DNA from 2 places in the Paenibacillus aurantiacus genome. Region 2 is predicted to be linked to the other one. Evidence: riboswitches for the same ligand, from Rfam matches in the RefSeq annotation. Region 2 holds a riboswitch; the other holds the start of a gene.
What was found. Region 2 has a riboswitch for cyclic di-GMP ahead of ACFFSY_RS13130 (putative bifunctional diguanylate cyclase/phosphodiesterase). Riboswitches for the same ligand answer to the same signal wherever they lie in the genome.

Region 1 (5,329 bases), on a different contig from region 2:
GGTCAGCATGGCCGCGAGCATCGCTGCGATAAGCGTTATGCCGAAGCGATGTATATTGCGTTTTTTCACGATATTTCCTCCCGATTTTCCTCAGCGTTCATTTGCAAAAAGGCTGCGAATTCATCGGCCGGTAGCGGCCGGCTGATCCAATAGCCCTGCGCTTCTTCGCACTGGAGCTTCTCAATGTACCGGTAGTCCTCCGGGGTCTCGATGCCTTCGACGACAACATGCAGCTGCAGGCTGCGCAGCAGCTCGGCAATGGCGCCGACGATGCGCGATTTCTTCGGATCGTGCACGATCCCTTTCATGAATGTCCGATCAAGCTTGACCTCGTCGACAGGCAGGCGCTGCAGCTGGCTCAAGGAGGAATAGCCGGTGCCGAAATCGTCGATCGAGACGCGAAGGCCGAGCGCGCGAAGCGCCTCGAGCTGCGCGACGACTTTGTCGTGATTGCGAATGAAGATGCCCTCCGTAATCTCGAGCGTCAACAGCCGGAGATCCATCCCCGTCTCGTCGGCGATCGCTCGAATGAGCTGCGGCAGTTCGCCCTGCTCGAAATGGCGGCCGGAAATGTTGACGGCGACCGGCAGCTGCGGCATGCCCTGCCGTGCCCACTGCTGATTCTGCCGGCAGGCTTCCCGGATAACCCAGGCGTCGATCTCGGCGATCATGCCGGAGGTCTCCGCTAGCGGGATGAAACGGTCCGGCGGGATGAGGCCCAGATTCGGATGGTACCAGCGGATAAGCGCTTCTACGCCGCTGATGCGGCCGGTGGCCACCTCGATCTTCGGCTGGTAGTGCAGCTTAAACTCGCCGGCGCGGATCGCGCCACGCAGTCCGTTCTCCAGCTGCATTCTCTCCGCGAGGGATTGGTTCATCTCGTCGTCGAAAAACCGGTAGCAGCTTGTCCCCTGCTCCTTCGCCTGGTACATCGCCATGTCGGCGTGCTTGAGCAGGGAATCGTGATCGCGGCTGTCACGCGGGTAGACGCTGATGCCCAGGCTCACGGAGACGTACAGCTCGGTTCCAGCCAGCGGGATGGCGTCGTTGAATGTGCGGCAGATCGCATCTGCGGTCTCATGCAGCAGCGCCTCGTCCTCATAGACGAGCACGAAGACGAACTCGTCGCCTCCAAGGCGGAAAATGCGGCATTGCTCGGATTCGAAGCGGGAGAAGCGCTCCGCGACACGCTGCAGCAGCTCGTCGCCCGTGGCGTGGCCCATCGTGTCGTTGATCTGCTTGAACCGGTTCAAGTCTGCGAACATGACCGCTACCGAAGGGCCGGCTTGATGCTCCTCCAGCATGCGCAGCAGGTGGTCCGAGAAGTGAATCCGGTTCGGTAAGCCGGTCAGGCCGTCGTAGTACGCCAGATGCTGAAGCTTCTCTTCGGAGACCAACAGCTTGGCGGTCTGTTCCTTGAGCTTGCTGTTGGCATCCGAGGATTCCTGGAACAGCTTGAACAAGTCTCGCGACATATGCTGGAAGTTCTGAATGAGCGAGTTGAACTCGATAATGCCGCTGGACGGCCATTCGAGCGTCTCCATCCGTTTGAGCCGATCAGGCAAGTTCGCGGTGCTCGCCGCAAGCTCCGTAATCGTGCCGGTCAGCATGCGCCCGAACAGCAGCACAAGTACCGTGACACCGAGCGCGCATAGCATCAGGTTCAGGAAATGGTAGAAGTATTCCTCGTAGATCGTGTCGAGGAACGGGCCGAGCGGCGTATCGATATAGATCGTTATGGAGGCCTGAGGGACTTCCTGAATGTACAGGTAACCGGCATCCTGCCACGTTTGGCGGATATGGGCGTTGGCCGGCAGGGTTAAGTAGAACCGGTCGGTGAATTGCTTCTGGATATCGGCCTGAAGCCGGGTGAACTTCAGCCCGTACGGAGAACCCTGACTATCGGCGATAATCCGGTTCTGTTTGTCGGTGACGGTGATGATTGACGTGCCTTCGCTCGTGTATTTGTCGATCATGTTCTGCAGGTAACCGATTTGGATGTCGGAGCCGAGTTTCATCGAACGGTAATCCTCGGCGGTCCAGCGGCCAAGCTCTTCCTTGATGCTGCTGGCGGTTCCTTCCGACTGGTGCAGCGTATTGCGTTCCAAGGTGTCGGTAATGTTCGTGCTGCCGATGGACAAATACATGAGATAGGGAACGAAGATCATGAAAAGCGTGAAGTGGGCCAGCGCTTGCTTCAAGTGAATGGGCTGTCTTGTCTTCGGGGTGATTCGGAGCCAGAACGGCAAATATTTGACCACGATTCCGGCGAGCGTGGCGTTGATCAGGCTGTTCGTCGCTCCGACGAGCAGCGCTAGAATAATTTCGGACGTTTGATGATCGGTCACGTGCAGCACGAACGCCGCCGGAAGGGCAATCGCCGCCCAGAAGCAGGCGTCCCAGAAGAAGAGCGGCTTGGTGCTGTTGCGGCTAAGGAGCCCGACGGCCAGCAGCTCGGCAAGGTGGACGAACACGAAGGCGGATTTGCCGAACAGGATCATGCAGACGCCATCGACCACTAGCGCGCCAAGCGCCACATACCGGAGCCGCAGGAGGCCGATGGAGGCGAATAGCACCACGCCGCCGAAGGAGAGCGAGATGCCGTAGACGAGGGAAAGCGGCCGGCTCTCGAGGATGACGGCCAGCAGGATGACAGCGATGAAGATGGCCCATTTGCGAGCGTTGAGATGGCGAAGAAGAACTTGTCCCTCCACGATGGCTCCTCCTGCACGGTGAAATAATGAACGTGAACCCCATACATGCTTGTAAAAAAAATCAGGGGAATGCCTTGGGCATCCCCCTGATTCGAAAGGTTTCAAGAGATCGTTGCAGCCCGGCGATCATACTTGAATTTCAGATCCGTGGCTTTGCGTCCTATGCTTTCGCATAGTTTGCCCAATATGCAATTCATGAATGACTAGATTGCTAGGTTCTAAGTACTAGGACTGGTAAGCTTAATTGTAGAGGAATTGCAAAGCCAACTCAATGGTAATTGTTGATCGAAGTTATATTTTCTGTGGAACCTTCCTTTTTTCCTGCTAACCTAAAAAAAAGTTTGTGCGAATCTTCTTCACAGCTGCGAAAACAGGGTTGAAGGCGCCTCGAAGGGGTCGTAGAATTGGGGGTGTATTTGGATTAAGGTGGAATTATAGGGGGGTGTTCGGATGAAGATCGAGTTTCTGGGTACGGGCGGCGCGGTGACGATCCCCAGACCGATGTGCCGCTGCCATGTGTGCGTGGAGGCAAGGAAACGGGGCGTGCCGTACAGCCGATCGGGGCCGGGCGTCTATGTGCATGGGCCGAATCTGCTCATTGATACGTCGGAGGATATTTATATGCAGCTGAACCGATCGGGCGTGGAGCGGATCGACGCGGTCACCTACTCGCATTGGCACCCCGACCACGTGATGGGGCGGCGCGTGCTGGAGAGCATGAGCGGCGACTTTCGAAGATGGCCGCCTGACGTCAAGCCATGCGATGTTATCTTGCCGGAGCAGGTCGCGGCGGATTTCGAGGAGCGACTGGCTGGCGCGGAGCATCTCCGTTATTTCGAGAGCCAAGGCTTCATACGGCAGCGGACGCTGACAGACGGCGAGTCCTACTCGTCGAACGGTGCGGTGATCACGCCGATCCGTCTGGCGGAAGATTACGTGTACGCGTTCTCGATCGCCGAATCGGACAAGCGCGCCTTGATCGCGATGGATGAAATGTTCGGATGGGTACCGGACCCGGATCTGGCGGGCGTAGATCTCGCGGTGCTGCCGGCGGGCATCTTCGAGCACCATCCGATTACGGGAGAACGGCAGATCCATGAAGCCCACCCGGTACTGAAGATGGAGGCAACGTTCGCGCAGACGCTTGCGATTATCGAGCGGTTGAATCCCCGCCTGACGCTGCTGACGCATATCGAGGAGATGGACGGGCTCGGTTACGACGACTTGCAGCAGGTAGAGGCGTTGCTTGCGGAGAGCGGCCGGAACATCAAGTTCGCCTATGATACGCTCGTCGTCGAGGTGTGAAGCGAGGGATGGCGGCCAGATGAAGGCTGTCGCCACGTTTCAAGAGGAGGGGGACGCATGCTGCTGCTCCAAGGCGTAACGGGTTTCGGCGAGCGGGAAGAGGGAAGCAGTGCGCATACGAATGCGGGAGCGCGGTTTAAGGCTTTTTGTTATGATGCTGCCAGATTGTTAGGCTCGGAGGTGGTGTTGATCGAGCAGCCCAAGCTGCTTAAACGAAATTATCACCGTGCTTTCCTTAGGCACTCCAAGGGGAGTTTCGACCTCCTGCTGCACGAGGTTTATCCGTGGGTGGCCTGCGCTTCTTCCGTCGCTTGGTCAGCAATCGAATTCGTGGATCTGCCGCTCGTCATCGGGGCGATGCCGGCGCTAGACGATGCGTATGAATTGTTGACTGTGCGCGAGTTGAACGAGGCGTTGTTGATTGACGAGCGAACTCGCTCCGTATTGAATGACAATCGGCTTCACAAGGCGGATTTGGAACAGATTTTGTATTGGAAGCCGAGGACGGTCGGGGAAGTCGTGTTTAACTGTTGGGATTGAATACAAGAGTAGTTAATAAGGACGAACCGCTCTCGAATGAGAGTGGTTTTTTAATGGGAATCGTTGTAAAATAACTTCTACAAATGAAACTTAGTTTCAAATGATGAAACTGTAAGGGGCGGATCAAATGGCTTATCATTTCGACGGCATTGATCATGTGCAGTTAGCGGCGCCGGAAGGCTGCGAGGAAGAGGCGCGGCGTTTCTTCGGCGGGCTGCTCGGCTGGCCGGAAATTCAGAAGCCGGTGCCGCTGCGCGCCCGAGGCGGAGCATGGTTCCAATGCGGCGCGCATCAAGTGCACATCGGCGTTCAGAAGGATTTCGTCCCGGCGGCCAAGGCGCACCCTGCCTTTCATGTGCGGGGACTGGACCAGCTCAAAGTCAGACTGCTGGAGCGGGGAACGGCCGTCATCGACGACGATGCGCGGACGGAGGAAGGGGTCGCGAGATTCTACGTCCTAGATCCGTTCGGCAACCGGCTGGAGTTCATGGAGCAGGCGCGCTAGAGGAAGTACCCGTGCTGCAAGAACGAAGTACATGCCAGGACGGCTCAAAGTCCGATTGGGTGATGACCTATTATACGTGACACGAAAAAAGAGTCCGGGAAGCATATTCATGCTCCGGACTCTTTGGTATGCATCCCTTCATCGCCTAGCTCAGATGAAACTCTTTCATCTTATTATAAAGCGTCCCGCGCGAGATGCCGAGCAGCTTGGCGGCAGCGCTCTTGTTGCCGAACGTCTTGCCGAGCGCTTCTTCGATGAGCGCAAT
Region 2 (5,329 bases):
AATTCCAATTCTTCCGCCACGGCTACTTCAACGTCGATCCGAAGCTGTCGGGCGAAGGCGGCATCGTCTTCAACCGCATCGTGTCGCTGAAGAGCTCGTTCGATCCGGCGAAAGGATAACGACAACGAAAAGGTACGGCCAGTTGGCCGTACCTTTTCTGCTAGCGGTGGCGTCGGTCGTTGGCGCATCGCGCGAGTTTGACCGCCGACGTACGATCGAGCACCGCGCCGCCGCGCCACGCCGGAAGGCTTGCGCGGTTCAAACCCGGACCTAGGCCGGATTGCCGCCGTTCACGGCGAATACCTGCTCGACTGTCGCGATCGCCAAGTCCAAATCCTCGCGGCTGATCGTCAGCGGCGGGGCGAAACGGATCGTATGCTCATGCGTCTCTTTGCACAGCAAGCCGAGCGCCATGAGCTGCTCGCAATACGGGCGGGCCGCGACGCGCAGCTCCAGGCCGATGAACAGGCCGCGGCCGCGAACCTGGGCGATGTCCGGGTGAACGATGGCGGCGAGTCGCTCCAGCATGTAGGCGCCCAGCGTTCGTGACCGCTCGGCCAGTCGATCGTCTTCGGTGACGGCCAATGCGGCGAGCGCGACCGCGCAGGCGAGCGGATTGCCGCCGAAGGTGGAGCCGTGCGAGCCGGGTTCGAACAAGCCGAGCGTCTCGGGACCGCCAACGACGGCGGAGACGGGGAGCACGCCGCCTCCGAGCGCTTTGCCCAGCACGATCAGGTCGGGCTCGACGCCTTCGTGATCGCACGCGAACCGGTAACCCGTGCGACCGAAGCCGGTTTGGATCTCGTCGGCGATCAGGAGCACGCGCTGTCGCGTACAGATGTCACGCACTGCGCGCAGGTAGCCGTCCGGTGGAATGATGATGCCGGACTCGCCCTGGATCGGCTCGATCAGCACGGCGGCCGTATTCGGACCGATGGCGCGCTCGATCGCTTCGGCGTCTCCGTAGGGAACGAGCTTGAAGCCCGGCGTGAACGGCCCGAAGTGCGCTTGGTATTCGGGGCTTGCGGAGAAGGACGTGACGGTAATCGTCCGTCCATGGAAGTTACCGTCGCAGACGATGATTTCCGCTTCGCCGTCCGGCACGCCTTTCACTCGGTAAGCCCAGCGGCGGGCAGTCTTCAGGGCGGTCTCTACCGCCTCGGCGCCGCTGTTCATGATGAGCGCGAGCGGTTTGCCGGTGTAGCGGGCAAGCCGCTCGCACAGGGCGGCGAACGGTTCGCTATGGAAGGCGCGCGAGGTCAACGTGACGAGATCGGCCTGCGCCTTCAGCGCAGCGATAATGCGAGGATGCCGGTGGCCGGCGTTCAAGGCCGAATAGGCGCTGAGCATATCCAGATACCGGCTGCCTTCGGGGTCGGTTACCCAGGCCCCCTCGGCTTCGGCGATCACGATCGGCAGCGGGTGATAGTTGCGCGCGCTATAACGTTCCGCCTGCGCGATGGTAAGGCTGGAGCGGCTTGGCGCGCTCCCGGTCGAATCGGAATGAGAAGCATGATCGGACAATGGCAACTCCTCCTTTCCTTGTATGCATATGCGAGGGCGGGAGGTGCGCATGAATCGGTGGAGAGGGGTTTGATGCGTAAATGGAGGAGAAGATTGGCTTGGGAGGAAGCGGGCTTATATTAGCGGGCGGGTTAAGCACGCGGATGGGAACGGATAAAGCGGCGCTTGCGATCAGCGGGAAGCCGCTGCTCGTCCGGCTGGCGGAGGGCATGGCGGAAGAAGGCTTGCGTCCAATCGCGGTGTCCGTCGCGGATGAAGAGCGCGAAGCGGTCTATCGGGCCTTGCTGCAAGACAGTCCCGCCGCACGCCATGTGCATTACGTTCGGGATGCTTATCCGGGGAGCGGCCCGCTCGCAGGTCTGCATGCCGGCCTATCGAGCTTGCCGTCCGGCTATACGTTCGTGCTGGCCTGCGATATGCCGGTACTATCCGAGTCGCTGCTGCGCCGGATGGAGGCGGAGGTTGCCCGGCGGGAGCGGAGCGGCGAAGCGGGGCCGGACGTCGTGCTGGCGCCAGGGCAGCCGTTCCACGCCCTTTACCATACGCGCGTCGCGGCGCGAATCGAGCAGGTGCTGATCGCTGGCGACTTTCGGGTCATGAAGATGCTCGGGGATCTCGAGACGCTCGAAGTAGGCATCGCGGATGAAGAAACAGCGGCTTTCCTGAATCTGAATACGCCGGAAGCGTTCGGTGCTTACGTGGCCCAATTCGAGAATGGAAGACGGGCATGACAGGGTTGCCAATTATTACATACATCTGGTAGAGGGTTGGCAGGTAGACAGCTCCCAGTCCTCGTGATATAAAAGTATCAGGACTATTTACCTAAACTAACCTAACCGCATACCGAACTTGAGAAAAGCAAACTGCGTGAAAACGCACGACGCAAAGCTATAGGGGCTAATGGTTGAACCGATGCCTGCCAGCTGCCGCTTTGAGGATTAACGCGAAACCTTGAAGCCCAGGGGTTTCCTGCACTTCGCGCCAATCCTCTTAACCGGGAGCTGATCATTGTGTCCACCTCGTTGTTGTTTCCCGTCCTCAATCAATTGCTTCCCTTTCTATTTATCTTCTATATGGCGGTCGAAATTTTCGCCCGTAATCCAGGCAATCGTCTTCACTTGGTCACTTCCGCTTTATTCTTTTTTGTGGGTGTTGTCTTTCTAGGCGACTTTCTATTCGCCGCGCTGCCGTACGAGACGGCATACGAAGCGCTGCGGTTCATGAAGTTCCCGGCCGTCTTCCTAACGATGAGCGCGGCGCTGTATTTCTTTGTCATGATTAGCAAGCTTGGCATCAGCAGGCTATGGATGCACGTAATTTGCATGTTTCCCGCAATCGGGCTTATTCCGCTTGTGACTGACCCGTCGGCGGTAGCGGTAGGGCAGAGGGGTGCGGAGCGGACGGAGTTGTTCAGCGGGCCGTTCATGGCCGTCGAGGTCGTGCTCGTCTGTTATTGCTTGCTCGGTTCGTACTTCCTGCTCGTGCGGGCGGGGCGGCGAATGGCGGGGAAGAATTGGATGCAGAAGGAAAGGCAACGCATTCGGATCATCCTCGCGGGCTGTCTGTTGGTCGGGCTGCTGCTGGGCGGTGGGCTGCTGATCGGCGCTATGTTCGCGCGAGACGGGGAACGCATCTTCGATTTCGTCTCCTCGTACGGCGTGCTTGTCTGGGTATTCGCGATTCGGCATTCCATGATGAAATACGATCTGCTCTCCTTCGCGGGCAAGCGGTACGAGTTGGTGTTCGAGCTCTCGCCGAACGGTACCGTCGTGCTTGACGAGAAGGGGGCCGTCGTCGAAGCGAACAGCGCGTTTCGCAAGCTTGCGGGCGTGACGGACAACGAGCCGATCGAGGGGGTGTGTCTCTCGCGGCTTTTCGGCGTTAACCAAGCGTTTTTGGCGGCATACCGGCAATCGTTTCGCACCCAGACGCCCCTTGCGATGGAGCTTGCGATCATCAACAAAGCCGGGCGGGTCTTGGATGTCGAGTTAATTGGCGAATTCATGGAAATGGAAGAAGAGCAGCTCGCGTTCTTCATCGTGATCGATATGACCGAACGGAAGAGCGCCGAACGAATGCTGGCCAGACTGGCGTACGAGGATAAGCTCACCGGGCTCGGCAACAGCCGCAAGTTCTATCAGATGATCGAGGAAGAGCTGACGCGAGGGTTTGCGGAAGGGGACAGGCTTGCGCTCCTGTTGATCGACCTGGACCAGTTCAAGTGGATTAACGATACGCTCGGTCATAGCGCGGGAGACAGGCTGCTCCAACAGGTTGCGGACCGGCTGCGGGCGTCGCTTCCTTCCGGGGCGAGCGCTTACCGGCTGGGCGGCGACGAATTCGCCATCCTGCTTCCTACGGGAGTCGATGACGCGGATGCGACCGGTTATGCGGGGCGGTTGCTGACGATGCTCGCGGAGCCGATGCAGCTGCGCGGCAGCTTCTATACCGCATCGGCAAGCTTGGGCATCGTTATTGCCCCGGACGACGGACGGGAGGTCGAGATGCTCATTCGCCAAGCGGATACGGCGATGTATGCGGCCAAACAAGGCGGCCGCAATCGATATCATCGGTGCACGCCTGAGCTCAACGCGAATGCGCAGGAGCAGATGAAGCTCATTCATGGGTTGGCGGCGGCGCTGGAGCTTGCGCAGTTCGAGCTGCACTACCAGCCTCAGATGGATGCGCGGACGGGGAAGACGGTCAGCTTGGAGGCGCTCTTAAGCTGGTGCTCGCCGGAGCTTGGCCGGGTTGCGCCTGCCAAGTTCCTGCCGCTTGCCGAGGAGAGCGGCGCGATCATCCCGATTGGCAATTGGGTGCTGGAGGAAGTGGTGAGGCAGATCCGCGCGTGGCTGGATAAAGGGTGCGCCGGTTCGGGGATCACCGTGACCGTTAATATTTCGGCGCAGCAGCTGCGAGAATCCGGATTCGTAGAACGAATCGCATCGCTGCTTGAGCGTTACGACGTGCCGGCGCAGGCGCTTCGGCTGGAGATTACCGAAAGCACGATGATTACCGACATGAGACTGACGCAGCAGGTGTGCAAGGCGCTGATGGAACGGGGGATAACGCTCGGCATCGACGATGTGGGTTCCGGCTATTCCTCGCTCAGCATGCTGAATCGCTTCCCGTACCAGTATATTAAGCTGCACCACTCTCTGATCCAAGGCATTACGCAGAGCCGGGAGGATTATATCATTGTCCGCATGCTGGTCGAGATGGCGCGACAGCTCTGCAAGGACGTGATTGCCGAGGGCGTCGAGTCGGAGGAGCAGCTCGAGCTGCTGATCGATCTTGGATGCCGGGAGATGCAGGGGTATCATATCGGCGTGCCGATGAACGCTGCGGATATCGTCTATTATTTGAAGGGGAGCGGCGATCAGATGGCGCCGCCTGCCATATCATAAGAAGAAGCGCTTGAGCCGTCCGATCCTCCGGACAGATCAAGCGCTTCTTTGATTATCCGCGGCCGCGTGATTATGGCGTTATCGCGGCTGCGAGCGGGGAATCGGAGAGTGGCTGAGCTATTGGCGGCGCGGCGCTCGCGCTGGACGACGACGAAGCTGCGCTGGTATCAGCCGTGGTGCCCCACCAATCAACGGCGTCCAGCCACTCGAACGGTTCAATCGCGTCGAAAGCTTCCATAAGCGCGTCCCTCCTTAAGATGCGATGCTTGAGGCTTGGGTTGTGGCGCGAGCCTTGCCGTCATTGTCCAGGAACGATCGCTTCCAAGAGCCTTGGATGATGAAGATGAGCGCGACGCAAGCGAGCGCGATGCCGCTGACGATCAGGAAGCCAGGGCCGT

Region 1: another riboswitch for cyclic di-GMP. It lies ahead of ACFFSY_RS04350 (EAL domain-containing protein); the one in region 2 lies ahead of ACFFSY_RS13130 (putative bifunctional diguanylate cyclase/phosphodiesterase).

Annotation. Positions count from the first base shown of each region.
Region 1 is NZ_JBHMDO010000009.1:17,236-22,564, forward strand. Features, by position in the region: gene ACFFSY_RS04345 (ABC transporter substrate-binding protein) at 1-69, opposite strand, end outside; gene ACFFSY_RS04350 (EAL domain-containing protein) at 66-2,714, opposite strand; cyclic di-GMP riboswitch class I at 2,825-2,906, opposite strand; gene ACFFSY_RS04355 (MBL fold metallo-hydrolase) at 3,165-4,019, shown strand; gene ACFFSY_RS04360 (hypothetical protein) at 4,077-4,559, shown strand; gene ACFFSY_RS04365 (VOC family protein) at 4,687-5,064, shown strand; gene ACFFSY_RS04370 (sigma-54 interaction domain-containing protein) at 5,210-5,329, opposite strand, start outside.
Region 2 is NZ_JBHMDO010000022.1:350,979-356,307, forward strand. Features, by position in the region: gene ACFFSY_RS13115 (glutamine--tRNA ligase/YqeY domain fusion protein) at 1-119, shown strand, start outside; gene rocD (ornithine--oxo-acid transaminase) at 271-1,461, opposite strand; gene mobA (molybdenum cofactor guanylyltransferase) at 1,605-2,255, shown strand; cyclic di-GMP riboswitch class I at 2,372-2,455, shown strand; gene ACFFSY_RS13130 (putative bifunctional diguanylate cyclase/phosphodiesterase) at 2,535-4,931, shown strand; gene ACFFSY_RS13135 (hypothetical protein) at 5,002-5,169, opposite strand; gene ACFFSY_RS13140 (nitrate/nitrite transporter) at 5,184-5,329, opposite strand, start outside.